DNA from 2 places in the Cobetia sp. PS-4MA genome. Region 2 is predicted to be linked to the other one. Evidence: predicted binding sites of a transcription regulator. Region 2 holds the regulator's gene; the other holds the start of a gene.
What was found. The regulator PhoB, encoded in region 2, activates phosphate uptake and scavenging genes when phosphate is short. The targets are predictions, from matches to a motif close to TGTCATANNNNTGTCANA.
Positions count from the first base shown of each region.

Region 1: a site for PhoB is predicted at 10,448-10,465, ahead of phbB (acetoacetyl-CoA reductase). Genes of this name have one in related genera too.

Region 1 covers NZ_CM173107.1:3,680,820-3,695,289, forward strand. The annotation lists gene AC26AR_RS15445 (insulinase family protein) at 1-2,186, shown strand, start outside; gene sbcB (exodeoxyribonuclease I) at 2,371-3,846, opposite strand; gene minE (cell division topological specificity factor MinE) at 3,956-4,216, opposite strand; gene minD (septum site-determining protein MinD) at 4,213-5,031, opposite strand; gene minC (septum site-determining protein MinC) at 5,115-5,897, opposite strand; gene AC26AR_RS15470 (DUF349 domain-containing protein) at 6,503-9,325, shown strand; gene phbB (acetoacetyl-CoA reductase) at 9,576-10,322, opposite strand; tRNA gene AC26AR_RS15480 (tRNA-Met) at 10,692-10,768, shown strand; tRNA gene AC26AR_RS15485 (tRNA-Met) at 10,811-10,887, shown strand; tRNA gene AC26AR_RS15490 (tRNA-Met) at 10,931-11,007, shown strand; gene AC26AR_RS15495 (EVE domain-containing protein) at 11,166-11,645, shown strand; gene AC26AR_RS15500 (tetratricopeptide repeat protein) at 11,766-12,731, shown strand; gene AC26AR_RS15505 (MalY/PatB family protein) at 13,249-14,412, opposite strand.
Region 2 covers NZ_CM173107.1:3,924,875-3,939,344, reverse strand. The annotation lists gene AC26AR_RS16615 (TRAP transporter substrate-binding protein) at 1-34, shown strand, start outside; gene AC26AR_RS16610 (acyl-CoA thioesterase) at 164-589, opposite strand; gene AC26AR_RS16605 (PstS family phosphate ABC transporter substrate-binding protein) at 978-1,976, shown strand; gene AC26AR_RS16600 (ABC transporter permease subunit) at 2,116-4,146, shown strand; gene pstA (phosphate ABC transporter permease PstA) at 4,143-5,942, shown strand; gene pstB (phosphate ABC transporter ATP-binding protein PstB) at 5,939-6,784, shown strand; gene phoU (phosphate signaling complex protein PhoU) at 7,041-7,766, shown strand; gene cysZ (sulfate transporter CysZ) at 7,953-8,681, shown strand; gene phoR (phosphate regulon sensor histidine kinase PhoR) at 8,787-10,082, opposite strand; gene phoB (phosphate regulon transcriptional regulator PhoB) at 10,090-10,779, opposite strand; gene ubiA (4-hydroxybenzoate octaprenyltransferase) at 11,007-11,888, opposite strand; gene AC26AR_RS16560 (chorismate--pyruvate lyase family protein) at 11,919-12,566, opposite strand; gene AC26AR_RS16555 (NAD(P)/FAD-dependent oxidoreductase) at 12,718-13,902, shown strand; gene AC26AR_RS16550 (HU family DNA-binding protein) at 14,177-14,452, shown strand.

The DNA of each region.
Region 1 (14,470 bases), 240 kb from region 2:
GCCCCCAATCGCTGGACACACTGGAGTCACTGACGCGCCACAACTTCTCCGATGTCCCGAATCGCGAGCTCTCACGGCCACAGATCGATGCGCCGCTGGTCACTGCCGATGAGCTGCCCGCACGCGTGGAGGTCAAGGCACTCAAGCAGGAGCGCGAGCTCGACTTCATGTTCCCCATCGAGGACCCCGTCGCGCAGTATCGCGTCAAACCGGTCAGCTACCTTGCCAATCTCATCGGACATGAAGGGGAAGGCAGCCTGCTGGCGGTGCTCAAGGACAAGGGCTGGGCGGATGGGCTCTCGGCCGGCGGCGGCCCCAGCGATGGCGAGAATGCCCTGCTCAGCATCAGTGTCACCCTGACGCCCGAAGGCGCCCGGCATCAGCCGGAAATCCGCGCCGCGCTGTTCGACTATCTGGCATTGATTCGCCAGCAGGGCCTGGAGGAGTGGCGCTACAAGGAGCAGGCGGCGCTGGGCGAGCAGGAATTCCGCTTCCAGCAGCGCAGCTCTCCCGTGGACCTGGCCAGCAGCCTGGCCATGATGATGACGCGCTATCCGGTCAAGGATGTGCTGGCCGCGCCCTACCTGATGCAGGACTATGACGCCGAGCTGATCGAGTCGACCCTTGATCGCCTGACGCCAGAGAACCTGCTGGAGGTCTACTCCGGCCCTGATGTCACGGGAGAGCAACAGGGCAAATGGTTCAAGGCGCCCTATACCCTGACGCGCCTCACGGACGATGCCGTCGCCCGTGCCGGAGACGATCCCTCGCTGGCCGCCCGGCTTGCCCTTCCGGCCCCCAATCCTTATCTGGCCAGCGACTTCCAGGTCCTGAATCTGCCCGATGCGCCGCCACGTCAGCTGATCGACGAGCCCGGTGCCGAACTCTGGTATCAGGGTGATGACAGTTTCGGGGTCCCGAAGGCCGAGTGGCGCTTCGGGCTGCTCAACCCCGCCGTGAGCGCCTCGGTCGAGGATGAGGTCATGAGTCGCGTATTGGCGGCGTGGCTGAACGACAGCCTGAATGCCCGCCTGTACCCGGCACGTCTGGCCGGACAGGATGCTCTGGCCTATGCCCATGGCCGCGGCATCACGCTGCAGTTCAGTGGCTGGCGCGACGGCCAGCAGCCGGAAATGCGCGAGGTGCTGGATCAACTGGTCAATGGTGACATCGACTCTCAACGACTGGCACGCATCACGCAGCGCATGACACGCAGCCTGAGCAATCGCGCCCAGGCGCCCCTGTATACGCAGCTGGGCCGCAGTCTCAGTGAAGCGCTGGTCGGCCAGCCCACCACCGTCTCGCAGCAGCAGGACGTGCTGGCGCAGGTCACCAGCGAACGTCTGGACGCCTTCCGCAAGCGCTTCCTGGCACGCCTGCATGTCCAGGCCATGGTGGCAGGCAACCTGAGCGACACTCAGGCACGCGAGACCGGTCAGCTGGTGATCAATGGCCTGGCCCCCCGCGTCACGCGCGACGGCATCCCGGAGCTTGCCATCCACCGGGTGGACCAGCCCCTCGCGTTGCGACCGGAGAGCTCACGCGGCGATGCCGGCGCACTGCGCTACCTGCAGGGCAAGGATCGCACGCTCGAGAGTCAGGCCAGTCTGGCCGTGCTGGGCCAGCTGATCGAAGCCCCGTTCTACAGCCGGCTGCGCACCGATGAGCAACTGGGCTACATCGTCTCGGCCAGCTACTCCCCCATGCTGGATGCCCCGGGCCTGAGCCTGCTGGTCCAGTCGCCTTCCAAGGACAGCAAGACCCTGTTCTCGCGCATGGATGCCTTCTTCACGACCTTCGATGAGCGCATCACGGCGCTGGATGAGGCCACGCTCGCCAGCTATCGCAGCGCAGTGATCGATGGTCTCGAGCAGAAGCCGCGCCGCCTCTCCGAGCTTGCATCACGCAACTGGAGCGAACTGAGCTTCGGCTGGACCGACTTTGATCGCCGCCAGCAACTGATCCACGCCGTGGAGCAGGTCAGCGTCCAGGATATCCGTGACGCCTGGCAGCAGGTGACTCAGGCGGCGCCGCTGGAACTGGCCTTTGATCCCGAGATCCCCAGCGACTTCGATCAGCGCCTGCCGACGCTCGCGCTCCCCCTGCTGCCGGAGGCGCCACGTGCCGAGCACGGTGCCACCACCGCCGCTCCCTCGGCGCAACCTGCGGGCAATGCCCAGCATTGATCGCGCCACGCGTGCATGCCCGACGGCCAGGCGGGTCAGTCAGAACGCTTCCGTGAGGAACGGAGCCGTGAAGTGAAGGGCAGATCAGAGACGAGTGGAGCGTCAGTTTTTTCCGAGAGATGAACGACACGACCCCGGCGAATTCGCCGGGGTCGTGTCGTTGTGGCTGCGAGAATTTCGAGAATCAGCCAAAGGCCTGTGGCGGCATGATGCCTTCCACATACATCGCCAGTTCTTCCAGAATCTGCACGCGCGCCGGATCCTGCTCGTTCTGGGCCAGACGCTGGATCTCGCTGACGAAGCCCTTCACGGTCAGGCTGGCGACCTGCTCGTCATTCATGCGCTCCCAGCGCCACTGCTCCCAGCGCTCCCGCTCGGCTGAATCAAGCGTGTAGCCGTAGCTGCGTGCGCGGTAGCGGAACAGCATCTCCTCGAGCCGCCCATCCTGGAAGGCGAAGGGCGTGTCATCCAGTGCCTCGGGGTGAGAGGCACGCACGCGCTCCATCTCCTTGCGGTCCGCGGGCGAGAAGAAGCCTCCCGAATAGAGCATCAGGTCCGGGTCAGCCGGGCCGGCCGGCGGCGTCTCGGCAAACACCTGGGCGACCTTCACGCCGACCCCCGCATTGTCCTTGAGCCACTTCCAGTGCTCACGACATCGTGCAGGGTCGAGCTTGAGGCGCGCGACGATCTCGCCGTATTCCCCCTGGTGAGGGCCGGAGACATCCTTGAGCGCCGTCGCCGGCATCAGCACCGGGCTCTTGTTGAGATGAATGACCTTGAGGGGGATGCGCTCCTCACCTTCCGCCAGGTCATCCGCACTGGCGAACACCCGCGCCCGAATCTCCTCGGGAGTGAGATCCATCAGCGGTGCCGGGTCCACCGACAGGTCATAGACGATGACGCCATTGGCATTGGAGGGGTGCTCCGCCAGCGGCACCACCAGCGCACCGCATGCTCGCGAGGCCGGATAGCGACGTGAGATGTGCAGCATCGGCTTGCGCGCACCGATGTCCAGCAGGCTGGCGACATGACGCTTGTTGCGCAGCTTGAGCAGATACTCGAAAAGCCGGGCATTGCGTGACTTGAGCAGACGCGCCAGGGCGATGGTGGCCCGCACATCGACCAGGGCATCGTGCGCGCCGGCATGCTCGATGCCATTGGCGGCCGTCAAATCTTCCAGACGGAAGCTGGGGGCTCCGTCCTCGCGCCGCGGCCACTCGATCCCCTCGGGGCGCAGCGCATGGAAGGCGCGCACCACATCGATCAGGTCCCAGCGCGAATTGCCGTTCTGCCACTCACGCCCGTAGGGGTCGAGGAAGTTGCGATAGAACAGGTGACGGCTGACTTCATCATCGAAACGCAGGCTGTTGTAGCCCACCGAGCAGGTGCCCGGCACGCTCATCTCGTCGTTGATGCGCCCGGCGAACTCGGCCTCCGGCAGGCCGCGACGCTCGGCCTGCTGGGGCGTGATCCCCGTGATCAGGCACGCCATCGGATGAGGCAGGAAGTCGTCAGCGGGCTTGCAGAAGAGCGTCAGCGGCTCACCGATCTCGTTGAGCTCCGCATCAGTACGAATGGCGGCAAACTGCGATGGACGATCGCGGCGCGGGTCGGCGCCGAAGGTCTCGTAGTCGTGCCACAGGAAGGTGGGCTCTGCCACAGGAAATCTCCACGCGGACGGTCAGAAAATGCACATGCCAGAACACCGCGCCCGAGGGGGGCGATGTTCTGGCAGGAAAGTCGTACGAATCAGCGGTTGTCGAGTCTGCTCATGCCTCGCCGGGGCGCGGCAGAGTGACGTTCAGCTCGAGCACCGAACAATCATCCTCGCGGTCCAGCGAGATGTTGATGGCATCCTGATCGACCTGAACGTACTTGCGAATCACCTCCAGCAGCTCACGCTCCAGCATCGGCATGTAATCCGGCTGGTCACGCTGACTGCGCTGGTGAGCCACGATGATCTGCAGCCGCTCCTTGGCGACATTGGCCGTCTTCTTGCGCTCTCGCTTCAGAAAATCCAGTAATTTCACTTGCGCCCCCCTCCAAACATTCTGGCCAGCAGACCGCGCTTCTCGACTTCATGGAAGCGCAGCTGGACTTCCTCGCCCAACAGGCGGGAAACGCAGTCCACATAGGCCTGACCAGCATCGCTCTTCTGGTCGTGGGTCACCGGCACCCCCTGGTTGGAGGCGCGCAGCACGGCCTCCGACTCGGGAATCAGGCCGATCAGCGGGATCGACAGGATTTCCTGGATGTCCGTCAGATTCAGCATGTCACCCCCGGTCACGCGCGCCGGATGGTAGCGGGTGATCAGCAGGTGTTCGCGCACCGGAGAATCGCCGTTCTCGGCACGGCGTGTCTTGGAAGACAGCAGACCGATGATGCGATCGGAATCGCGCACCGAGCTGACTTCCGGGTTGGTGACCACCACCGCTTCATCCGCGAAGTACATCGCCAGCTGGGCACCGCGCTCGATACCGGCCGGGGAGTCACAGATGACGTAGTCGAATTCTTCCCGCAGGCTTTCGAGCACCTTCTCGACGCCTTCCAGCGTCAGCGCATCCTTGTCACGGGTCTGGGAGGCCGGAAGGATATGCAGGTTGTCGATGCGCTTGTCGCGGATCAGCGCCTGCTTGAGATTGGCCTCGCCCTGGATGACGTTGACGAGGTCGTAGACCACGCGCCGCTCGCAACCCATGATCAGATCCAGGTTGCGCAGACCCACATCGAAATCGATCACGACGGTCTTGTTGCCGCGCAGAGCCAGTCCGGTGGCAATGGCGGCGGCGCTGGTCGTCTTGCCGACTCCGCCCTTGCCTGACGTCACTACGATAATCTTGGCCAAAGGTATCTTCCTTGCTGAGAGTCCCCCGTGAAACGGGGATCACCGGTAAATATTGGATATCGTTCGAGGCACGCCGGCATCACTCAACCGAGGCGTGCGATACAAAGCTGGTCGTGTTCGAGCACGACTTCGACACTGGCACCCAGCAGACGATTGTCGATGTCGTCCAGGCGCTTGTAGGTTCCCGCTACCGAAAGCAGCTCGGCATGCAGTTCCTTGCAGTAGATGCTGGCGTTGCGATCGCCATGGATGCCGGCCAGCGCCCGGCCGCGAAGGGCGCCATAGATGTGCACGCTGCCGGCGGCCAGAATCTCGGCACCAGCATTCACGGCACCGATGATCACCAGATCACCCTCTGGCGCGCTGACCTGCTGCCCTGAGCGCACGGTACCACGGTAAACCTTGCTGGCATGGGCCGGCACCTCAACAACCGCGGCTTTTTCGTCCGCGACAGTCGCCTGTGGCTCGTCGGCGGGAGTCGCTTTCGCCTCAGGCTCGACAGTCGTGACCGGCGGCACGGACTCCAGCGTCCGGCCGCGATTTTCCTGGGGCGGGAACCACCCGAGACCCAATGCCCAGGCAGACTGGCGCACCGGGTCGCCACCACCGCGCACCGCCACCGGCAACAGCTTGTGGCCGCGACACACGGCGCAGATACGCTCCAGCGCCAGGTGCGGCTCGTCGAGCTTCTCGACGCTCAACACCACCGGCGTGTGCTGAAAGAAGGCGGGGGACTGGCTGAGTTTGCTGACCAGTTGGGCACGGATCTGCTCCGGGTCTCCACTGACCAGTTCCATGACCGTCATCGGCAGCATGCCGCCTTTGAAGGTGAAGGCCTGGGAGGCCCTGTCCGTACTGAGACTCATGACCTGACTCCGGGTTGCGTGAGGGAAGTGACACCCTCCGACACTCGTGAAAGAAGCTCGTGACGCTCGAGACATCCCTGGGATGGCATCCCGAAGCAGAAGGCCATCTGCCCGGCAGGCAGGTACCTGCCCGACGACTCATGCGGTGAAACGCCGAGGCCGGACGCCCCATCTCCCCGCGACGCAGTGCGACTTCTGCAGGAAGCGAGCTTCGTGATGACGTATCACCCGAGCGAGGAATGGCCTTTCATGAACCATCGCTCTGCTGAACAAAGCTATGTGAGCTGACACGGCGCTGCAACTGATGATACGGCCAGCAGTCCACACTGTCAGGTGTCGCGAGGCCACGACGCACGAAAGAGTCATCTCGTGATGACCTGACTCATCCCGCGCGAAGGCGCTCGGCAGACACTCTCCCCCGGTTTCCCTGCACCGATGGGCGCGTGAGACCACACAACATGGCCTCGTGACTGATAAGATAGCGGGGTGACGAAATTCATGCGCCGTCACCCCGGTTCACCGACAGACCCGAGTGTCCTGGTCCTGTCCGAGTGACTGGCCGCTGTTGCGCCCCTCTATTTTTTTGCCTGGATAACCGCTCTCTCATGACCGGACTGCTTTCCCGCCTCACTGGCCGCCTGTTCGCCCCTCGCTGGCAGCATGCCAACCCGACCATTCGCTCCGCTGCCGCGGCCCAGCTGGACCCTGAAACGCCGGATCAGCGCCAGATACTCGAGTCTCTGATTCTCGAGGACCCTGCGCTTGAGGTGCGTCATGCCGCTCTGGCACGCATGGCGACACCGGAGCGACTGCTGCCGCTGCTGGACCGGGCCGACGGGCTGGTACGCGAGCGACTCGTCGAGCTGCTGAGCGGTGGTCAGGATGCCCCCTCCCTGCTGGATCGCGAACAGCTGGTCGCACGCCTCGATGACAATGAGCTGCTGGCCGCCATCGCGGCGCGCGGGGACAATCAACAGTTGCGTCTGGTCGCGCTGGAACGTCTCACCGATGAAGCCGCCCTGATCCATCAGGCCTGCCACAACAGCATCGCGGCGGTGCGCCATGCCGCCGCCGCTCGCATCACCAGTCAGGACGGGCTGGAGCAGCTGGTGCGCGGCGCCAGACGCGATCGTCACGTCCAGCGTCAGGCCCGCGACACGCTCGCCCAGCGCCGCGCGGATGCCCAGCAGGCAGACGCTCTCAATGCCAGCCGTGACAACCTGCTGCGCCAGATGGAGAAGCTGCCGCGTCAGGCCTGGGAAGACAGCGTGCCATCACGCTATCGCTCACTGCTGCGCGAGTGGGAGCGACTGCCGGCCGCCGACCACGACGTCCAGCAGCGTTTCGAGGAAGCGCGTCTGCAGGCGTACAAGGTCATCAGCGATCATGAAGCCCGTGAACAGGCCATCCGTGAGCATGAACGCCTGAGTGCCAACCTGAGCACCCACCTGGAAGAGATCCTCACGGCCCTGCACCAGGCGCGCGCGGACCTCCTCAGTCGCGAGTGCGTCAATGATCATGACTTCGCCAGCCTTCAGGCTCAGCGTCGTCTGCAAGGCGAACGCTGGCGCGAGCTGACCGACCAGTTCTCGGCCCCGGCCGAACTGCTCGAACGTCATCAGCGCCTGCAGCAACAGCTGCAGGACCCGCTCGATGCCTGGTATCGCCATCAGCTGTGCCAGGGCGAGATGGACGCGGCGCTGGTCGACAATGACCTGGAACAGATGGCACGTCTCGAGCGCGAGATCGCCTGGCCAGCAGAGCTGCCGCTCACCAGAACGCTGCATGCCGTGCGCCAGGCGCTGGAGGCAGCTGCACCGCCGGCGACGACCGATGAAGAGAGTGCCAACGAGGCCGCCGCGACCGATGAGCCCGCCACGAACAGCAGCGACAAGCCCAGAACGCTTGATCTGGAAGCCATCAGCGCCGAACTGGATCAGCTGGACACCTACCTGGAAGCCGGCAAGCTCAAGCCCGCCAGTCGCCTGCATCGTTCACTGCGCGACCGCACCGAAGGCCAGCTCGACAGCGAGCGTCAGACGCGCCTTCGTCAATTGGGCGCTCGCGTCGCGGAGCTGCGTGACTGGCAGAACTTCGTCGCCGCTCCCAAGCGTGAACAGCTGCTGGAAGCCATCACCACATTGGCCGAGCGCGAGGACCTCAGTGATGAGCAGCGCGACCGCCAGCATCAGCAACTGATTCAGCAGTGGCGCAGCCTGGGCGATGCCGCTGCCAGCCGTGAGTCCAGCCAGTCCTTCCGCAGCGCCTCGGACAGCATCAAGCAACAGCTGCAGGATTACCGCGAAGCGCGCAAGCAGGCACGCGAGCACAACCTTGCCATGCGTGAGGCGCTCTGTGAGCAGCTGGAATCGCTCAATGGACACGCCATGGGCGATGCGGACCCGGACGCCCTGCGCCAGATCCGCGACCGCGCACGCGAAGAGTGGCGCCGTCACACTCCGGTACCGGCAGGCCCGGGCCGCCAGCTGTCGCATCGCTTCGGTGAAGCGCTGACCGCGCTGCAAGGCTTGATCGACCAGCGCGCCGGCGAGATCGCCGCGGCCAAGCAGGCATTGGTGGACGCCGCCGAAGCGCTGGCCGATGAAGACGCTCCGGCACGTGCGCGCGCCGAGCAGGCCAAGGCACTGCAGACTCGCTGGCGGGAACTGGGCCGTGCCCCCAAGGGCGAGGAGCAACGCCTGTGGTCTGCCTTCCGCGCCGCCTGCGACCGCATCTTCGCCGCACGTGATCAGGACCGTGAAGCGCGTGACACGCGCGAGCAGGTCCGCCTCGAACAATGGCAGGCTCTGATCGAGCGCCTCGATAGCTGGGAACCGACGACCCTGGAAGACGCCGCCCAGCTGGACGACGCGCTCAAGGAAGCCGACGCGCTGGGTGCCCTGCCGCGTGGCAAGCGCGGTGACGGCATGCGTCGGCGCTGGAATGGCATTCTCAAGCGTCGCGAACAGCGCCTGGATGAACTCCATGCCCAGCAGCTGCGCCAGGAATGGCAGCAGTGGCGCGACCTGCTGGAGCAACATGCCGTCGCCGATGCCAGTGCACGCCAGGGCAATATCGAGGATGTCGAACTCCCCGAGTCATCGGCGTTCGACGATGCCAGCCGCCAGGCCAATGCCGCGCGCAACCAGATGCGCCGTGCCGAGCCGGTCAGCGCCAACGCCGCCAATGAGCGCCTCGCGGAGCTGCGTGTCCATCTGGCGATCCTGTTCGAGGCGCCGCTGGGTGCGGAAGACGAATCGCGGCGCCTGACCGTTCAGGTGGCCCGCATCAATCAGCAACTGGGCGAGCGCCTTGAGCGTGATGAGGAACTCGACGAGGTGCTGGATGCGCTGCTGGCCAATGGTCCGCTGGACTGGGAAGCCTGGCAGGCCGAGTTGCCGCGCTTCGATGCCCTGTTCAACCACTGACGGCGTCGGGTCGGCATAGACAGTCAGCTGACCGGCACCCTACGACGACGAAGCCCCCGTCTCGAGAGAGACGGGGGCTTCGTGGTTTTCACGACAGGAAAAGTGCGCTTGCCCCTCTCCTGTCAGATCCTGGTTCCTGTGAGTGCGCTCTGCGGCCTCTTGTACGCTTGATGGCCTCTTCCGCCCTGCCGGGTTCTGCCACCCTGCGGGTACGTCGCGAGACGCCGGGGCGCATGAGCACGAACGGACATCAGCCCATGAACTGGCCACCATTGATGTCCAGATTGGCACCGGTGATGAAACCGGATTTCTCGTCCGCGAGGAATGCCACCGCGCGAGCGATCTCGTCCGGCTGACCATAACGCTTGACCGGAATCGTCTCGCGGATGGATTCACGAATCTCTTCCGGAATCTTCATGATCATGTCGGTGGCGATATAGCCCGGCGACAGAGTATTGACGGTGATGCCCTTGGTCGCGGTTTCCTGTGCCAGCGCCATGGTCAGACCATGCATGCCCGCCTTGGCGGCCGAGTAGTTCACCTGACCGAACTGGCCCTTGCGGCCGTTGATGGAGGAAATGTTCACGATGCGGCCGTACTTGTGCTCCAGCATGTCATTGATGACGGCACGGCAGGTATTGAAGACGCTATCGAGGTTGCAGTTGATGACTTCGCGCCACTGCTCGTAGCTCATCTTGCGCATGGAGGTATCACGCGTGATCCCTGCGCAGTTGACGAGCACGGCCACCGGCCCGAAGCGCTCGCGAATTTCATTGACGCCTGCCTGACAGGCTTCGAAGTTGTCCAGCTCGATACCGGAAAGCGCGATGTTCTCGAACCCGGCAGCACGCTGTTCCTGCAACCAGCCTTCTGCCTTTTCCTTGTTCCTGTAACCGGCAATCACCTGGTACCCCTGGCTCGCCAGCTCACGACAGATGGCGGAACCGATGCCACCGGTGCCACCGGTGACCCATGCAACGGGTGCTGTTTGCGTCATGTTATTGTCTCTCCCTGTTCCTGGAACGTCCTGTGCCCGCAAGGGAGCACAGCATGGCATTTCGCCGTTGATCGCTCATCGACTGGCTGGCGATCTTCCGGTAACGACAAACACTGACAGGCGTCTCTGACAGCATGGCGACAACCGTGCGCTCGGTGAAGACTGTCACCGCCCTGCGCGAGGCGTGTCACTCTCAGTATGGACAGGATTCCCACGGAAAGTATGTAGCAGATCTCTCACATTGATTGAGGTCAATTCCATCACCCTCGCTCCCCCCCATCGCCTGGCCGCCTCAGGAAAGTCTTCCGGCTGATTACGGGATAACGGTTGACTCAGCACTGTATATCCTTATACTACGCCCCACGTTGATGCGGGGTGGAGCAGTCTGGTAGCTCGTCGGGCTCATAACCCGAAGGTCATCGGTTCAAATCCGGTCCCCGCTACCAGCAAGCGCCAGCAGTTTCGGCACTTGGGAAACAACGTGATGTTGCGGGATGGAGCAGTCTGGTAGCTCGTCGGGCTCATAACCCGAAGGTCATCGGTTCAAATCCGGTTCCCGCTACCAACCTCTGATGCGTCAGAGTTGGAGCAAAGGCAGTACCCAGTGTTGCGGGGTGGAGCAGTCTGGTAGCTCGTCGGGCTCATAACCCGAAGGTCATCGGTTCAAATCCGGTCCCCGCTACCAAGAATTCGAAAGGCCTGATGCCCTGCATCAGGCCTTTTTCGTATGCGTGACATTCCTGTGCGAGGATATCGACGAGGCCAGCGCCCGGACCTCATTCCTCCCATTCTCCACGCCCATCACCTTCACACTCATCACGTCAGTCTCGAAGGAGTGCCTGCATGCGCCACTGGCTGGTCAAGACCGAACCCGACGCCTTCTCGCTGGAAGACCTGCGCCGCGAGTCGCCGGCACTCTGGGATGGCGTGCGCAACTATCAGGCGCGCAACTTCCTGCGCGAGATGCAGCTCGGGGATGTCGTGCTCATCCAGCACTCCAGCTGCAAGGTACCTGCAGTGGTCGGGCTGGCCGTGGTCAGCGAGCTCGCCCTGCCGGACCCGACAGCCAGCGACCCCGAGCACAAGGGCTTCGACCCTCGCCAGATGGCGGACCTCGAGGCCGGCAAGACGCCGCGCTGGGTCGCTCCGCACCTGCGCTATCTGCGTTCGCTGCGCAGTGCACTTCCCATCGCGCGCCTGAAGGAGAAGCCCGAGCTGGCCGACAGTCACCTGGTCCGCCGTGCCCGCCTTTCCGTCATGCCATTGAGCGAGGACGAGATCCAATGCATCGCCCGCCTGGCCGGGGACGACCTCAAGCCTTGAGCCCCCCGCCCGCACCAGATGACCCCTGCACATCTTGAACTCGCCCGCCGCGGCCCGCATCATCAGGCCAGCCGGCTCGCGTGCGAGCCTTGAATCGCAGACACTTCCGGGGCATGCATCATGATCATCGATCCCAATACCGGCCAGCCACTGACCGGCAATGACACCACCGCCGCCCAACCGCAAGGCGTGGTAGGAGGAGCTGCTGCCAGCGCCCCCCGCCAGGCAGAAGACGCCAACACCTACATCATCGATGTCGACATGAGCAATCTGCAGCAGATCCTCGAGGCCTCGCAGCAGGTACCGGTGCTGCTGGACTGCTGGTCTCCCCAGAGCGAGCATTGTCGCGTCCTGACGCCGATTCTCGAGATGCTGGCCCGTGAGTATGCCGGTGGCTTCATCCTCGCCAAGCTGAACGCCGAGGAACAGCAGGACATCGCTGCCCAGCTGGGAGTGCGCTCGGTACCCGACGTCAAGCTGGTCATCCAGGGCGGTCTGGCAGGCAACTTCACCGGCGCCCGTCCGGAAGCCGAGATTCGCCAGTTCCTCGAGCAGCACAAGGTGATGCCTGCTGCCGGTGCCGGCCCCAGCCTCGTCGAGCAGGCCGCCAGCGCACTGGAAACCGGCGATCTGGCGACCGCCAAGGCGATTTACCAGCAGCTGGCGCAGGAATCCCCCGAGACACCGGACTACCGCATCCAGCTCGCCTCGGTCCTGGTTGCCGAAGGCAACGGCGAAGAGGCCCGCCAGCTGCTGGACTCCCTCAAGCCGGAAGACCGCGATGGCCCGAAGGCGCGTGGTGTGCGTGCACGCATCGATTTCATCGCCGAGGCGCCGAGCCCGGAAGAGGTCCAGGCCATGATCGAGCGGGATGACAGCGAGGCCCGCTACCAGCGCGCCATGCGTGATCTTGCCGATGGCCACTACGAGCTGGCGCTCGATGCCCTGATCGGCCTGATGAAGACCGACCGCCAATACGGGGATGATCTGGCCCGCAAGACGCTGCTGCGCGTGTTCGATGCCCTCGGCGCGACCCATGAGCTGACCGTGCGCTTCCGCCGCCAGCTGTTCGCCCTGATGTACTGAGTCGCAGACGGCAACCACCTTCCCACGACAAGGGGCCCCGAGGACGTGAGCTGTCCTCGGGGCCCCTTGTCGCAGGTAGCGGATGAATGTCGTGAAGCGTGTGCGTGCAGCAGGGTGGGAAAGGATGCGGATGAGCCCTGGATTCAGCCGCCCCGACGCGTCCACCCTTTCAGCAGTGATGGCCTCGCACGCGCTTCGCGGGCGCTGAGCGGACAGCCAGGCGGGAGCTCTTCCAGCGCGGGCGTGATGACCCCCGCCTCCTTCGCCCTGGCCAACCGAAGACTCCCGCCCCTGCAACACCATTCTCGACATGCCATCACGCCGGACGACTCAACATCGGCTCGCGCCCAACGAGATGTCTCTGCCAGCTCATGTCTCATCATCATCCCTCCTGAGGATGCCCGCTCACGATGAACGGCCTGCCCTCAGAGTTATCGATAATGATTCTCAATTCAAGGTTTCGCTCGCCACTTCCTGCCAGCATCTCATCGGCGCTTGATCCAGATCAGACATCTGACTACCCCTGCAGCGCACCTTTCAGGCGTTCATCGAGACGCTGCAATGCCTGCTCAAGCTGCTGACGTGTGGTGGCGTAGTTCAGGCGCACGAACCCCGGCCAGCCGAAGTCGGCCCCATCGGAAAGCGCGACACCGCACTCCTCCAGCAATGTCTGCTGAGGCGAATCGCCCAGGCCGGCCTCACGCATGTCCAGCCAGGCCAGATAGGTCGCCTGAGGGCGCGTCATGCGAACGCGCTCCCAGCCGGCCACATGCGCTTCGAGCAGATCGAGATTGCCGCGCAGCACCTCCAGCAGCTCCTGACGCCACGGCTCTCCCTCACGCCACGCCGCTTCCGTCGCCACCATGCCCAATACATTGATATCCGGCATCAGGCCACGGGTCGCGGCGACGAAGCGCTGACGCAGGTCCGGATCGGTGATCACCGCACAGGCAAAGGTCAGCCCCGCCGTGTTGAAGGTCTTGGACGGCGCCCACAGTGTCACGCAGCGCGCCGCCAGGCGCGGATTGAGGCTGGCCAGCGGGATATGCCGCGATGCGGGGTCCACCACTAGGTCGGCATGCAGCTCGTCGGACACCACCAGCAGATCATGACGCTCCACCAGTGCTGCCAGCGCCTCGAGCTCTTCCTCGCGCCAGACACGGCCGGTAGGATTGTGTGGATGGCACCACAGCAGCAGCTCCGTCTCGGGGGTGATCGCGGCTTCCAGTGCCTCGAGGTCCAGCTGCCACAGGCCACCTGGCTCGGCAGGCTCCGCCAATGGCGCCATCTGCGCGATACGCCCCGTCTTCTGCGCGACCTGCAGGAAGGGCGGGTAGATCGGCGTGGTCGTCACGACCCCCGCCCCTTCTGACGTCAATGCCAGGCTGGCGAGATGCAGTGCCGGCACCACGCCGGGCAGCCAGACGATGGCCTCACGTGGTATCTCCCAGCCATAGTGCTCACGGCTCCAGTCGCGCAGACTGTCGTCGAGCCCCTGAGAGGGCTTGGCATAGCCGTAGATCGGGTGAGCAACCCGCTCCGCCAGCGCACGCGTCACGGCCGGCGGCGCGCTGAAGTCCATGTCGGCGATCCACAGCGGCAGGACATCCGCGCCGTAGCGCTCCCACTTCTGGGAGGGATACTGACTGCGGTCAATGGGGGTGATGAAATCGTGCTCCATGTAGAATCTCTCCCGGTGCTGGCCCATGCGAGCCATGAAGACATGAGGCACCACCTGC
Region 2 (14,470 bases):
TGATGCGCGTGCCCGGGTGCTGGGCGAGAGCTGAAGTGACCGCCCGCCGCCGTGTGTGGGGGCATCGCGACTCGCTCGTCAGGCGGTGTCAGGCGGGCTCTGGTGGGAAATGAAGAAGCCGCCCCTCGGGGCGGCTTCTTCATGAATGGCGGTGTCCATCACGTCAGACACTTTCCTCGTCGTTGCCCTGTTCCGGCACCGCGCGGATTCGGCCATTGTCGTCCAGGGCCACCATCACGTAGTTGGCCTCGGTCACCTTGGTCAGCGCACGATGGTTGCGCTCCTGAGGCGGCCGAATCCAGACCTCGACCGTGAGCCGTACCGAGCTGCGTCCGACTTCCGTGACGTGCGTGAAGATATTGACCACCGAGCCGACGCGCACCGGTGAGAGAAAGTCGAGGCCCTCCACGGCGACAGTGGCAGTCCGTCCGTTGGCCACACGGCCGGCGGCCAGCTCGCAGGCCTCATCCATGCGATGCATCAACCAGCCACCGCTGATATCGCCATAAAGATTGGTATCGTGACGCTGAGCGATCAGCTTGAGCGTCAGCGTGCCGTTCGGCACCGGGGCATCATCCAGGGCTTGCATGTCGTCACTCGCTGTCTTGTTGTTATGTCTTCAGGGTGCACTGGCGTCGGCGGTTTGCCCAGTGGCGTCGATGGTTTGCCTAGTGGCGATGGAAGGAGAGCCCGAGCGGGCAGTGGCTCACGAAAGGCATCTCATGTCCGGTATCCTACTCTGCCAGTGGAAGGGATGTCCTCTCTCGCCAGGCGTTGCAGCGGGAATTTTCTTGCATTGCAGCATGTTGGTCTCGTGCCTCAACGTTGCAATGAAGGATACTCGGCGCAGCAATGCCGCTGGTGAGACAGCCTCACGCAGGGAAGTGGTATTGAAGGAGTGGCAGGGGTTGAAGGAACAACGCGATAGTCATCACCGCCAATGAGCGCATCATTCATCTTTCAGGCCTGAAATCGTCATGTTCTTCATCGCATCCTTGCGTCGTCCCCGTTGGCTCTCGAGTCGCCTTGCGTTGCTGGCCTGCCTGCTGATGCCGGTCATGCCCGCGTTTGCCGAGGTACCTGAATATCGCCCCGTGCCGGGGGTCGTCGGCAACCTGACGGCCGTGGGCTCCGATACCCTCTCGGTGCTGGTGACGCGGTGGGCGGCTCAGCTGCGTCGCTACCATCCAGGGGTGCGGGTCCAGTTGCAGGCAGCGGGGTCCTCGACGGCGCCGCCTGCCCTGATTGCCGGCACCACACGGGTGGGGCTGATGTCACGGCCGATGAGCGATCAGGAGCGCCAGGACTTCATCCGGGCATTCGGGTATCCGCCATTGGAAGTCCCCGTGGCGCTGGATGCCATGGGCATCCTCGTGCATCGCCGCAATCCGCTGGAGTCGATCAGCATCGCGCAACTCGATGCCATCTTCTCGGCCAGTCATGAGTGTGGCAGTCAGCGGGCCGATCGGTGGGGGCAACTGGGGCTGTCGGGAGACTGGGCTGAGCGTCAGATCAGCCGCTTCGGGCGCAGTGCCACCTCCGGGACCTACGGTGCCTTCCGGCGTGTCGCCCTGTGTGGCGGCGACTTCCGGCTGGACGTGAGCGAGCAACCGGGGTCGGCGTCGATCATCGGCGCCGTGGGCTCCTCGCCGGGCGGGATCGGCTACGCCAGCTTCAGCACCTCATCTCCCATGGTCAAACAGCTGTCGGTGAGTCGTGACGCCGGCAGCATGGCGATATTTCCGAGTCGGGCCAGTATCCGCGACGGGCGTTACCCGCTGACACGCGCCCTGTACATCTACGTCAATCGTGTACCTGACAAGCCGCTGCCGTCATTGGAGCAGGCGTTCCTGTCGTTGATCATGTCGCGTCAGGGACAACAGGCCATCCTGCGGGAAGGCTATGTACCGTTGCCGGACGATCAGCTGAACCAGTGGCGTGAACGTCTGGGGCTGGATGAGGGCGAGGGTCTCTGAGTACGCTTGTCATCTCGCTGTCATCTCATGGACATAATCTTGAGGCAGACCCCATCTTTCGCTCGCGGGAGTGATCCCTCCCCGCGCGCTTCTTCTCTTGTGGTGAATATTCATGCCGGCTGCTGCTGAAGCCTCACGAATGCAATCTCGCCGTCTGCGTCGCGATCGCCTGGCAAGCCTGTGGCTGACGGTTGCAGGTCTTGGCGTGATGGCGCTGGTGGTGGTGATGCTCGGCTATCTGATCAGCGTGTCATGGCCGCTGCTCAAACCGCCCGGCACGACGCCGAGCAGCTCGCAGGTACTGGAATCTCGAGCATTGGACACTCGCGCCGCGGACATGGACGAGTGGCGGATCGAGTGGCTGGCCGGCAACCGGTTGCAGCTGATCCAGCACACCGATGACGGTCTGCGTCGATCGAGTTCCCTCCAGGTACCCGAGGGACTGGATCATCGGCAGGCTCATCTCACGCAGAGCCGACAGCAGCTATGGCTGCGCATGCCCGATCGACAAGGTGATCGTCTGTGGCTGGCAAGACTGGCCTCGACCACGCCGCAAGGCAGCTGGCAGCAGCAATGGCTGCCCGGCCCGGCCAGCCTTTCGGCCCTGGAGGGGCAGTTGCTGGTCACGGCAGGGCCGCATGCCTTCACTCAATGGCAGTTGAACGATGCGTCCGCCGGCCAGGTACCTCTGGCCCGCAAGCTGGGCCGGCAGGAGCATGCTGCCCAGCCGATCACCGCCCTGAGTGTCCTGCGCGGCGGCAAGAGCCTAATCCTGGGGGATGCCGGCGGTGGACTGAGTCATTACCTGCTGCCCGCGCATGCCAGCCCGCTGATCAAGGCGGGAGACTTCGACAGTGGCCTGTCGGCCCCGGTGAGAACCATCGCCGCGGCACATCATGGGTTGGGCTTCGCGGCACTCGACGCGGATGGCCGACTCGGGCTGTATCTCGCCACGGCCGAGCGTCGTCGGCAGCTGGTGGACTGGCTGTCACCCGCACAGGTGGCGGCAGGAGTCGAGTTGAGCTTCCAGCAGGAGGATCGTCGTCTGCTGGCACGGCCAACGTCCGTGGCAGGTGGTCTGGGGGCTCTTGAACAGGCCTATGCGGGTCTCGAGATCCGTGATCCGCATCAGGTCGTGGGGCTTGGCGCGATCTTCGGCAAGGTCTGGTATGAGGGGCGTGACGCACCGGCCTGGATCTGGCAGCTGGAGAGCACCGGTGCCCATGAACCCCGCCTGTCGCTGGTACCCATCATGTGGGGGACGCTCAAGGTCGCGCTGGTCGGCCTGCTGTTTGCCGTGCCGTTGGGACTGGGCTGTGCCATCCATGTGGCCTGTTTCATGGCCCCGCGCCAGCGGGCGCGCATCAAGCCGATGCTGGAGATGATGGAGGCCTTGCCCACGGTGGTGATCGGCTTCATCGCGGCGCTGGTGGTCGCGCCCTTCGTCGAGCGTGAATTGATGGCCGTGCTGCTGGGGCTGGTACTGATTCCGCTGGGCACCATGGTGGCCGGTTTCGTGTGGACCCTGTCGCCGCGCGCACTGCGCAGCCTGATGCCGGAAAACATGGCCGCCTTCGGGCTGTTGCCGCTGCTGATGCTGCTGCTGTGGCTGGATGTGACGCTGGCTCATCAACTGGAAGCCTGGTGGTTCGAGGGCGACATCCGTCAATGGCTGTTTGCCCATCACGGCATCGATTACGCCCAGCGCAATACCCTGGTGACCGGTATGGCGCTGGGGCTGGCGGTGATGCCGACACTCTTCACGCTCAGTGAGGATGCGCTGTCCTCAGTCCCTCGCGGACTGGCGGCGGGGTCCGCGGCACTGGGGGCGACACCCTGGCAGAGTCTGCGCCGCGTGATCCTGCCGGCCGCCGCCGTCGGGCTGTTCTCCGCGATGATGATCGGCATGGGGCGCGCCGTGGGCGAGACGATGATCGTGTTGATGGTCGCCGGCAACACGCCGCTGGTGGATGCCAGCCTGTTCGAGGGAGTGCGCTCACTGGCGGCGACCCTGGCGATCGAGTTGCCGGAAGCCGAGGTCGGCAGCAGCCATTACCGCCTGCTGTTCCTTGCCGCGCTGGCCTTGTTCCTCTTCACCTTCGTGGTCAATACGCTGGCGGAAGTGCTGCGGCTGCGCTTCATGCCGCCGCAACGTGGAGGCTGGGGATGAGTCGTCCTGATGTGGTACCGCCGTCCTCGTTGCTCAGACCTCGTGAGCCTGTGACGGCGCGTCTGGCGCGTTACTGGCGTGATGGTGGCCCCTGGGGCTGGCTGAATGCCATGGCGGTCAGTGTCTCGCTGGTACTGGTGCTGGGGCTGATCAGCCTGCTGGTGGTAGGCTCGCTCAGTCACTTCTGGCCCTCACGGCTGGTCGAGGTCGAACTCACCACCCAGCCGGGGCAGAGCGTCACGGCGCTCAAGACCACCCGTGGCGAGCCGGCGGCGGACAACCGTCACCTGCTGGGCGAATTGATGCATGAGGAGCTGCGTCCCTCGGCAGCGGACACCGGTGATCAGCAACGTGAGCGACAGTCGCAGCGCTGGTGGCTGCTGCAGACCTCCTCTCAGGATGGGGCCTCGGCGAGCTGGCAGTGGCTGCCGGATACCCTGATGGAGAATATCCGCTTTCCTCGCCAGGCACTGATGCTGGAAATGCGCGACGGGCGAGTGCTGTATGGCATGGCCAGAGCGCTGAGTGATCCGCTCACCGGTGAGCTGGATCATTCTCCGCAGCTCTCCTCCGACAGTGCGGTCCCGGGGGCACCGACTCCTTCACTGCACCAGAATGCCGAGGCACTGCATGCGCGGTTGGAGGCGCTTGAGGGCCAGCGCCGTCAGCTGGCGGCACTGCGCGCTGACAGCGAGGCCTTGAGCGCGCGCCTGCTGGCCTTGCAGCAGCAACTGTCCGCTCGACAAGGGCCTGTCACGACGCAGGACGAGGCGGATGCCTCCTTGATCGCGGAGCTCGAGACGACACGCGAGGCACTGATCACCCGTGAGGGGCAACTGCTGGCCCTCCGGGGAGCCCTGGACGCCGGCCAGCTGCTGCTCGGGGGCAATGGTGGTCATGAGGGGCGCATCGCGCTGAATGACATCCGTCATGTCTGGCAGCCGAATGCCATGGGCTTTGGCGGACGACTGTTGCTGACGCTGGAGCGCTTTCGCGACTTCGTCTCCGGCTCGCCCAATGAAGGCAGTGGCGGCATCTGGCCCGCCATCTTCGGTACCGTGCTGATGGTGGTGCTGATGGCGATTCTGGTGATGCCCTTCGGCGTGATGGCGGCCCTCTATCTGCATGAGGTCGCGCATCAGGGGCGTCTCACGCGACTGACCCGCATCGCGCTGCGCAATCTCGCCGGCGTGCCTTCCATCGTCTATGGAGTCTTCGGGCTGGGGTTCTTCGTCTACGGGCTGGGGGCCGGCCTGGATGAACTGTTCTTTTCCGAGCGTCTGCCGACCCCCACCTTCGGCACCGGTGGATTGCTGTGGGCATCGCTGACGCTGGCGCTGCTGACGCTGCCGGTGGTGATCGTGGCCACGGAGGAGGGGCTGGCGCGGGTGCCGCATCGCCTGCGCGAAGGCGCGCTGGCACTGGGTGCCACGCGCTTCGAGACCCTCAGGCGCGTGGTGATACCCGCGGCATCTCCGGCCTTGATGACCGGGCTGATTCTGGCGGTGGCGCGTGCGGCAGGCGAGGTCGCGCCCTTGATGCTGGTCGGCGTGGTCAAGCTGGCGCCGGACCTGCCGCTGGATGACAGCTTCCCGTGGCTGCATCTGGATCGCAAGTTCATGCACCTCGGCCATCAGGTCTATGATCTGGCCTTCCAGAGCAGCGATGCCTTCAGCAGTCGCCCGCTGGTCTATGCGACCGCACTGGTGCTGGTGGTCGTGATCCTGTGCCTCAATCTGAGTGCCATTCGCCTGCGTCACATGCTGGCACAACGTTACAAGGGAGCCACCGAATGAAGCGTGACTCTGCACGTGAGAGCGTCCAGTCGAGCTCGCAGCACCCCGAGGTCGTCAATCCGCAGGACACGTGCCTGGAAACCCGCCACCTGTGCCTCGATTATCAGGCGCAGGTGGGCAAGGAGCGTCACCGGCGGCGTGCGCTTGACGATATCAGCCTGCGCATCGCGCGCAAGCGCGTGACGGCTTTCATCGGCCCCTCGGGGTGTGGCAAGTCGAGCCTGCTGCGCACCTTCAATCGCATGACTGATCTCGATGAGCAGTCACGCCTGAGCGGCAAGGTCTGGCTGGAAGGCGAGGACATCCATGCCCGGGGCGTGGATGTCCCCATGCTGCGCCGGCGCGTCGGCATGGTGTTCCAGACGCCCAACCCCTTTCCGATGTCGGTCTACGAGAACGTGGCCTTCGGGCTGAGGCTGGTCGGCGAGAATGACAAGCGCCATCTGGATGACAAGGTCGAATCCTGTCTGCGGGCCGCGGCGCTGTGGGAGGAAGTGAAGGACCGGCTGTTCGACAGTGCGCTGGGGCTTTCCGGTGGCCAGCAGCAGCGCCTGGTGATCGCGCGCACGCTGGCGGTGGAGCCGGAAGTCCTGCTGCTGGATGAGCCAGCCTCGGCGCTGGATCCGATCTCGACGCTCAAGATCGAGGAGCTGATCCGCTCGCTGCGCTCACGCCTGACGTTGGTCATCGTCACCCACAACATGCAGCAGGCAGCACGTGTCTCGGATGCCACGGCCTTTCTGCATGAAGGGCAGCTGGTGGAATATGCCCCGACCGATCAGCTGTTCACCAACCCGCGTCGTCGCCAGACCGAGGACTACATCACCGGCCGTTTCGGGTGAGATCACCGAAGCGGCACTGCAGGTGGCTGACACGTGTCTCGCGCGGGACGTTGGCGGATGGGCCATCGCGTTGTGGATATTTCAGCGCGGCGCGAGATTCGATTGGCGTCCCGGCGCTCGAGTGAAATATAACTGCAATCAAGAGGCGTCATGCTAGGAGGGAGCCGCCTGCGCCAGACCCTGCTGCAGCGCTTCTACATCAATGCCACATGTCAGAGACCGCCTGCCTCGGCGGATGACTTCCCGGGAGAGGGTAATGGATATCACCAGCGATTCGCACGGCAAGCACATATCCCAGCAGTTCAATCACGAGCTGGATGCGCTGAAGACACACCTGCTGGCCATGGGCGGTCTGGTGGAGAAGCAGCTGCAGGATGCCGTCACGGCCCTGCTGGAGGGTGACAGCGAGACGGCGACACGCGTGCGTGACAATGACAAGGCCGTCAACGACATGCAGCTGAAGATCGATGACGAGTGCACCCGCGTGCTGGCGCGCCGTCAGCCGGCGGCCTCCGATCTGCGTCTGGTGCTGGCCGTGATTCGCGCCACCTCGGATCTGGAGCGTATCGGCGATGAATCCAGCAAGATCGCGCGCAATGCCATCTCGCTGGTCGAGAACGGCCAGAGCCCGCGTGGCATGGTCGAGGTGCGTCACCTCAGTCAGCATGTGCGCAGCATGGTGCGTGACTCGCTGACCGCCTTCGCCCGCTTCGACACGGATCTGGCGCTCAAGGTACTGCGTGAGGACGCCTCGGTGGATCTGGAATACCAGAGCGCGATGCGTTCGCTGATGACCTTCATGATGGAAGACGCGCGCCAGATCACCCCGGTGCTCAACGTGATGTGGATTCTGCGTGCGCTGGAGCGTATCGGGGATCACGCCGACAACCTCGCCGAGTACGTCATCTTCCTGGTCAAGGGCGTGGACGTGCGTCACACCGACACCCATGACCTCCAGCCGCAGGATCTCGACAAGCCCTGACGTGCAGGCCCCTTCCCCGGGGCCTGACGCCTGTCTGCCGATGACGCCCCGCCTCTGTCCCGCCGACGGAGTGCGGGGCGTCTGCCATTCGATGCGCCGACAGCTGCGTGGGGCGGGTGGTAGTGCTAGGGTGTGGCTCCGGCCGCCTGAGGGCAGCCGCCTTTCACGAGATGACGAGGACGTCGCATGATTGATGCCGTATCGGCGCTGGTCCGCGGGACCCGCATGGTCTATACCCCCGGGCTACGCCGTTTCGTGTTCGTACCACTGGCGATCAACCTGGTGCTCTACAGTGCCACGCTGTGGCTGTTGTTCAGCCAGTTCGAGGGCTGGATCGATTACTGGATGCTCAAGGTGCCCAGCTGGCTGGAATGGCTGAGCTGGTTGATCTGGCCGGTGCTGGTGCTGAGTCTGTTGCTGGCGGTGTTCTTCACCTTCAGCCTGGTGACCAATCTGATCGCGGCGCCGTTCTACGGCATTCTGGCCGAGAAGGTTGAGCATCGTCTGGATGGCACCCTGATCGAGGATGAGCGTGGCCTGGTGAAGATCGGGATCGACTCGCTGGGGCGCGAGATGGCCAAACTGGGTTACTTCATTCCCCGCATGATCGCGCTGTTCATTCTCGGCTTCATTCCGGGCCTGAATCTGCTCTCACCGCTGCTGTGGGGGCTGTTCTCGGCCTGGAGCATGGCGATCCAGTATCTGGACTATCCGATGGACAACCATCAGGTCAGCTTCGGCGACATGAAGCAGCGTCTCAAGGCGCGCTGGTGGCCGTCACTGACCTTCGGTGGTGCCGTGTTCGTGCTGACGCTGGTGCCCTTGGCCAACCTGCTGTTCATTCCCGGGGCCGTGGCGGGTGCCGTCCTGATGTGGCAGAGCCACTACCGACAGCTGCCTGCCCCGCGCCGCTGAGCCAGGCTTTATCGCGAGCGTTGATGAACGCAGATACCACGACGCCCCGCCGTGACCTCATGCAGAGGGCGCGGCGGGGCGTTCGTGTCAGTGGGGCTGCAACCGTCAGGCAGTCGTCGCGCAGCGGCGTTCCGCCGGGAAATGACAACGGAAGCGTGCGCCCTCGCCGGGCAGGCTGTCGATCTCCAGGCGGCCCTGATGGCGGATCAGCACATGCTTGACGATGGCCAGTCCCAGCCCGGTGCCACCAGTGGCGGTGCTGCGTCCCTTGTCGATGCGATAGAAGCGCTCCGTCAGGCGCGGTAGATGCACGGGATCAATGCCGTCACCGTCATCCTCCACCTCGACCATCACGCCCTCGGTGGTGCTCTGGCAGCGCAGCGTGATGTGGCAGTCTTCCGGCGTGTAACGCACCGCATTGAAGACCAGATTCGAGATCGCGCTTCTCAGCTCCTGCTCCTCACCCATCAGGGCCAGTCCGGGCTCGACCTCCACCGTGATGACATGCCGCTCCTTCGAGAGGCCTTCGGCATCTTCCCGGATACGCGTCAGCAGCTGTGCCATGTCGATGCGACGTCCTTCGCCCGACAGCTCGTCGGTCTCCAGGCGCGACAGGGTCAGCAGATCCTCGACGAGGTGCTGCATGCGGTCGGTCTGACTCTGCATCTGTCCCAGGCCACGCTGCCAGCGCGGGGGCAGGTCATCGGCATAGTCGGAATAGGTCTCGAGGTAGCCGGCCAGTACCGTCAGCGGCGTGCGCAGCTCATGGGAGACATTGGCCACGAAATCGCGGCGCATTTCCTCGAGACGGTAGAGACGGGTGACATCGCGCACCATCACCAGGCGCTCGTTGTCACCGAACAGGGTGATGGAGATCTGCAGGGTCAGGTTGTCGGAGAGCGGCGATTGCAGGGTCAGCGGCTCACGATAGGCCAGCCGATTGAAGTAATCGATGAACACGGGGTCACGCAGATAGTTGGTGACGTGCTGGCCGCGGTCGTGACTGGCCTTGAGGCCGATCAACTGCTCGGCAGCGCTGTTCCACCACTCCATGTCGCCGTGATTGTCGAGCATCACCAAGCCATCGCGCATCGCTTCCGAGGATTCCTGGATGCGGTTGAGGATACTGCGCAGTCGCTCCTGCGCCTGACGCTGACCCTTCTGGTAGCGATACAGACGATCGAGCAGATCCCCCCAGACGCCATCGCCGGGCGGCGGCTCTTCATGGGGGTTGGTGATCAGCCAGGTGTAGAGGCTCTTGAGGTGCTTGAGATGGACGAACAGGTACAGCGCCAGCCCCAGCGCCAGGCCCCAGCCCAGCAGGCCGAGCAGTCCGCCGACCAGCCCGAAGCCGCCCGCCAGATAGCCCAGCCGCCATAGCTCGTTCGTCCAGTAGCGCATCCGCGTCTCAGGCCTGGGCGCTGAAGCGATAACCGGTACCGCGGACGGTCTGGATCAAGTGCTGATGCCCCTCGCCCAGCGCCTTGCGCAGACGACGAATGTGCACGTCCACGGTGCGCTCCTCGACATAGACATTGCCGCCCCAGACCTGATCCAGCAGCTGGCTGCGGGTGTAGGCGCGCTCCTGATGGGTCATGAAGAACTGCAGCAGGCGGTATTCGGTGGGGCCGACCTCCAGGGAGTTGCCGTGTGCGGTCACGCGGTGGCTGGCGGGGTCGAGCATCAGACCCTCGACTTCCACCGACTCCTCGACGCCCTTGGGCGTGGTGCGGCGCAGCACGGCCTTGAGGCGTGCCACCAGCTCGCGTGGCGAGAAGGGCTTGGTGATGTAATCGTCCGCCCCGGCCTCGAGCCCCTGGATCTTGTTGTCTTCCTCGCCCTTGGCGGTGAGCAGGATGATCGGCAGCTCCGCCGTGGTCTCGTCACGCTTGAGGCGGCGCGCCAGTTCCAGCCCGCTGGTGCCGGGCATCATCCAGTCCAGCAACAGCAGATCGGGCTTTTCATCGACGACGATGGCGTGGGCGTCCTGGGCATTGTCGGCCTCCAGCACGCGGTAATCCGCCATTTCCAGGGCGACGGCGATCATCTCGCGTATCGAGGATTCGTCGTCGACAATCAGTACGGTCTTGGAGCTCATCGCTAGATCCCATGCAGCAGTCGGCGCACGCGCCAGAATGACAAGTCGATGACGATTACAACCTGCTTATATGACAGTGAGATGACAATCGCCAGCTTGGCAGCTTGCCGCCCGGCTTGCCAGCGAGTCCCTCAACTCTCTCAAGGCGTGAATGTCACGCCTCGCCGCACGAGGAAGGTCGCTGGCAGACCGGATGAGGACTCGGGCCCGTTGGCCGGAAAGAGGGGTCAGGCAGCTGGCCAGGTCGCCAGCGCGATGCCCGCGAAGATCAGCAGGCCGGACCAGTGGTTGTTGAGAAATGCCTGGAAGCAGGGGCCACGCTCCCGCTCGCGAATCAGGCGCTGCTGCCAGACGAAGGTCACGGCCGCCGCGGCCAGCCCCAGCCAGTAGAAGATGCCCAGCGCCAGGTGCAGGCCGATGCCGATCAACACCGCCAGCATGCCCAGCTGCAGCAGACCGATCATCAGCGTGTCGGCGCGGCCGAACAGGACGGCGGTGGACTTGATGCCGACCTTGAGATCGTCATTGCGATCGACCATCGCATAGGCGGTGTCGTAGGCCACCGTCCACATCAGGTTGGCCGCGAACAGCCACCAGCCATAGGTCGGCACCTCCTCAAGCGTCGCCGCGAAGGCCATCGGAATCGCCCAGCCGAAGGCGGCACCCAGCACCACCTGCGGCAGATGATGGAAGCGCTTCATGAACGGATAGCTGGCCGCCAGTAGCACGGCGACGATCGACAGCAGCACCGTGGTCAGGTTGGTGAAGCACACCAGCACGAAGGCGGCCGCGACCAGCACACCGAACAGGGTCAGCGCCTCGCGCTCCGTGATGCGTCCTGAGGTCAGCGGGCGGTCCCGGGTGCGTTCGACATGCTTGTCCCAGTGGCGATCCGCGTAGTCGTTGATCACGCAGCCGGCGGCACGCATCAGATAGACACCAGCCACGAAGATCAGCAGCGTATCGCGGTCCGGTAGCCCATCGGCCGCCAGCCACAGGGCCCAGAGGGTCGGCCACATCAGCAGCCAGGTGCCGATGGGGCGGTCCAGACGAGTCAGGGCGAGGTAATCGGCCAGTTTGGACGGGCGGGAAGCGGATGACGCTGACATCAAGACTCCTGATCGAACGGCAGTGGGGAATCAGAGTTCCAGAGCGTGCTGGAACCGAGGGGTGAAACCTTCCTGGACCAGTACCCGGAAGCGACCGTGCGAGAACATCGAGCGGCGCATCCACAGGCTGGCGGTGCGTGCCAGCGGCTGCGTGCTGGCAAGTCTCAGTGGCGCCCGGCTGACATCGATGGCGCTGCGGGTCAGGTCGGGCTGGCGGAACAGCCAATGGCCCAGCGAGCCTTCGCCGAGCGTCGAAAGACGGTGGCCATGGGCCAGGTCCAGCGCCGCCAGCGAGCGCGCGATCACCCAGGGCTCATCGCCATGACACAGGGCCACTTCGCGCCGCCAGACATGGCGTCGTGGCGCGATACCCAGCATCCGCGCCTCATCCCGCCGGGCAGGGCCGGTGTCCTGCAGCAGCAGGCGCACGCGCAGCCCCTGACCATCGAGCATGCGCATGGCGTGATCGAGACGCTGGGTCAGCGAGTCGCTGGAGGACAGCCATGGCCACCAGCCGGCCGGCATGACGCCTTGCAGGCTCGCGGCGGGCTGCCAGTGGCGGCGGACCGCCGAGTCCATCGCTCTCTGGTGAGCGCAGGGAGTGCTGAGTTCCGAGCGAGACATGGCCCGGATGGCGATCTTGCCGGCAAACGCTGCCGAGTGGGAGTGACAGACCACGATGAATTCCCTGTCAGGATGACAAGTGGCGAGTCTAGCACGCCCGAACCGCAAGGCCTGCAGCGTGAGCATGCCCGCGCCAGTGGCAGGCTGGTATGCTGGGGCCCGACTACCCTCTTTTCCTCTCGGATCGATCTCAGGAGATGGCGCCATGCGCGACCCTCGTACCCTTGTCATCATCGGCACCGGCATGGCCGGCATTGGCTTGGCGCGTGCCCTGCGTTCGCGTGACAAGGACAGTCGACTGATCCTGGTCAGTCAGGACAGTGGCCACGATTACGCCAAGCCTCTGCTGTCCACCGCCTTTGCCAAGGGCATGAGCGCCCGGGCATTGGCACGGCAGACCTCCGTGGCCCTGGTGGATGAACTGGACGCCGAGCTGCGCACCCATCAGCGAGTGACGAGCATCGATACCCACGCGCGACAGGTCTGGCTGGGCGAGGAATGCCTGGCCTATGACGAGCTGGTGCTGGCACTCGGTGCCGCGCCGCGGCGACCCTTCCCCATCGATGACTCGGTCGGCTCGCGCGTGATGAGCATCAATGATCTCGATGACTACGCCGCCTTCAGCGCCACGCTGACGGCAGCGCGTGAGGCGGGGGAGAGTGGCCGTGTCGTGATCGTCGGTGCCGGTCTGGTGGGGTGTGAATACGCCAATGACCTGAAAGCCGCAGGACATGAGGTCACCCTGGTCGCGGCGGAAGACACTCCGCTGGATGGCTTGCTTCCCCAGGCGCTCGGCCAGCGACTTGGCAAGGCCTTCGATGCCATCGGCGTGCGTCGGCTGCAAGGCGAGATGGTCGAGACCATCACCGCCGGCAAGGCAACGCAGGCACCTGTCAGCGTGGTACTGCAGAGTGGTCATGCGGTGGAGGGCTCGCTGGTGCTGCTGGCTACGGGGCTCGCGCCACGCATCAAGCTGGCACAGGGCGCGGGGTTGAGTGCTGGCGGGGATGGCATCCGCGTCGATCGTCACCTTGCGACCTCCCGGCCGCATGTCTGGGCGCTGGGAGACTGCGCCAGTGTCGAAGGGGTCAATGCCATGTACGTGCAGCCCCTGCAGGCCGCGGCTCGGGTGCTGGCCGCCAATCTGTGCGGCGAGGCGGTCGAGCTCGACTGGAAGGCCTGGCCCGTGCTGGTCAAGACACCGGCGCTGCCCATCGTGGCCTACCCGCCTCGGACGGCCGTGGCGCGCTGGGACATCACGGGCGAGGGAGATGATCTCGATGCACGCGCTCTCGATGCGAACGAACGCTTGATTGGATATGCGTTGACAGGCGCCTCCGTTCGCAGGAAAGTCGAGCTGGCGCGGCAGGCACCGCCGTTGCTAGGCTAGGCGATGCCATGGCCGATGGTCGCAGACCCCTTGAAGCCAGCGTAGTCAGGCACGATAGTGAAGTTTCCGTCACAGAGCGTCAGGCGAGAATCAGGGACGACGTGTTACCGGTGACGTTCACCCCGTGAAAGGGGGACCCGGTATGGCATCGCCCAAGCGCCATGCAATGCCAGCAAGTGCAGCAACATCCGTGCAAGAACAACATCCGTGCAAGAACAACAATGAATCGGCGGCTGAGCCGCCCGTGCAGAATGCCAAACCAGGAGGGCTTTTCATGCGCAAGCCAGAACTCGCTGCGGCCATCGCCGAGCGTGCGGATCTGTCCAAGGACAAGGCTAGTCAGGTGTTGAACGTGATTCTCGACGAGATCACCCACACGGTCGCCAAGGGCAACGATGTTTCATTGATTGGTTTTGGCTCCTTCACGGTGCGTCAGCGTGCAGCGCGTACCGGCAAGAACCCCCAGACAGGCAAACCCCTGACCATCCCGGCCAGCAAGACAGTGGCCTTCAAGCCGGGCAAGTCATTGAAGGATGCGGTGACCAAGTAAGTCTGGTCCACGCCGCCG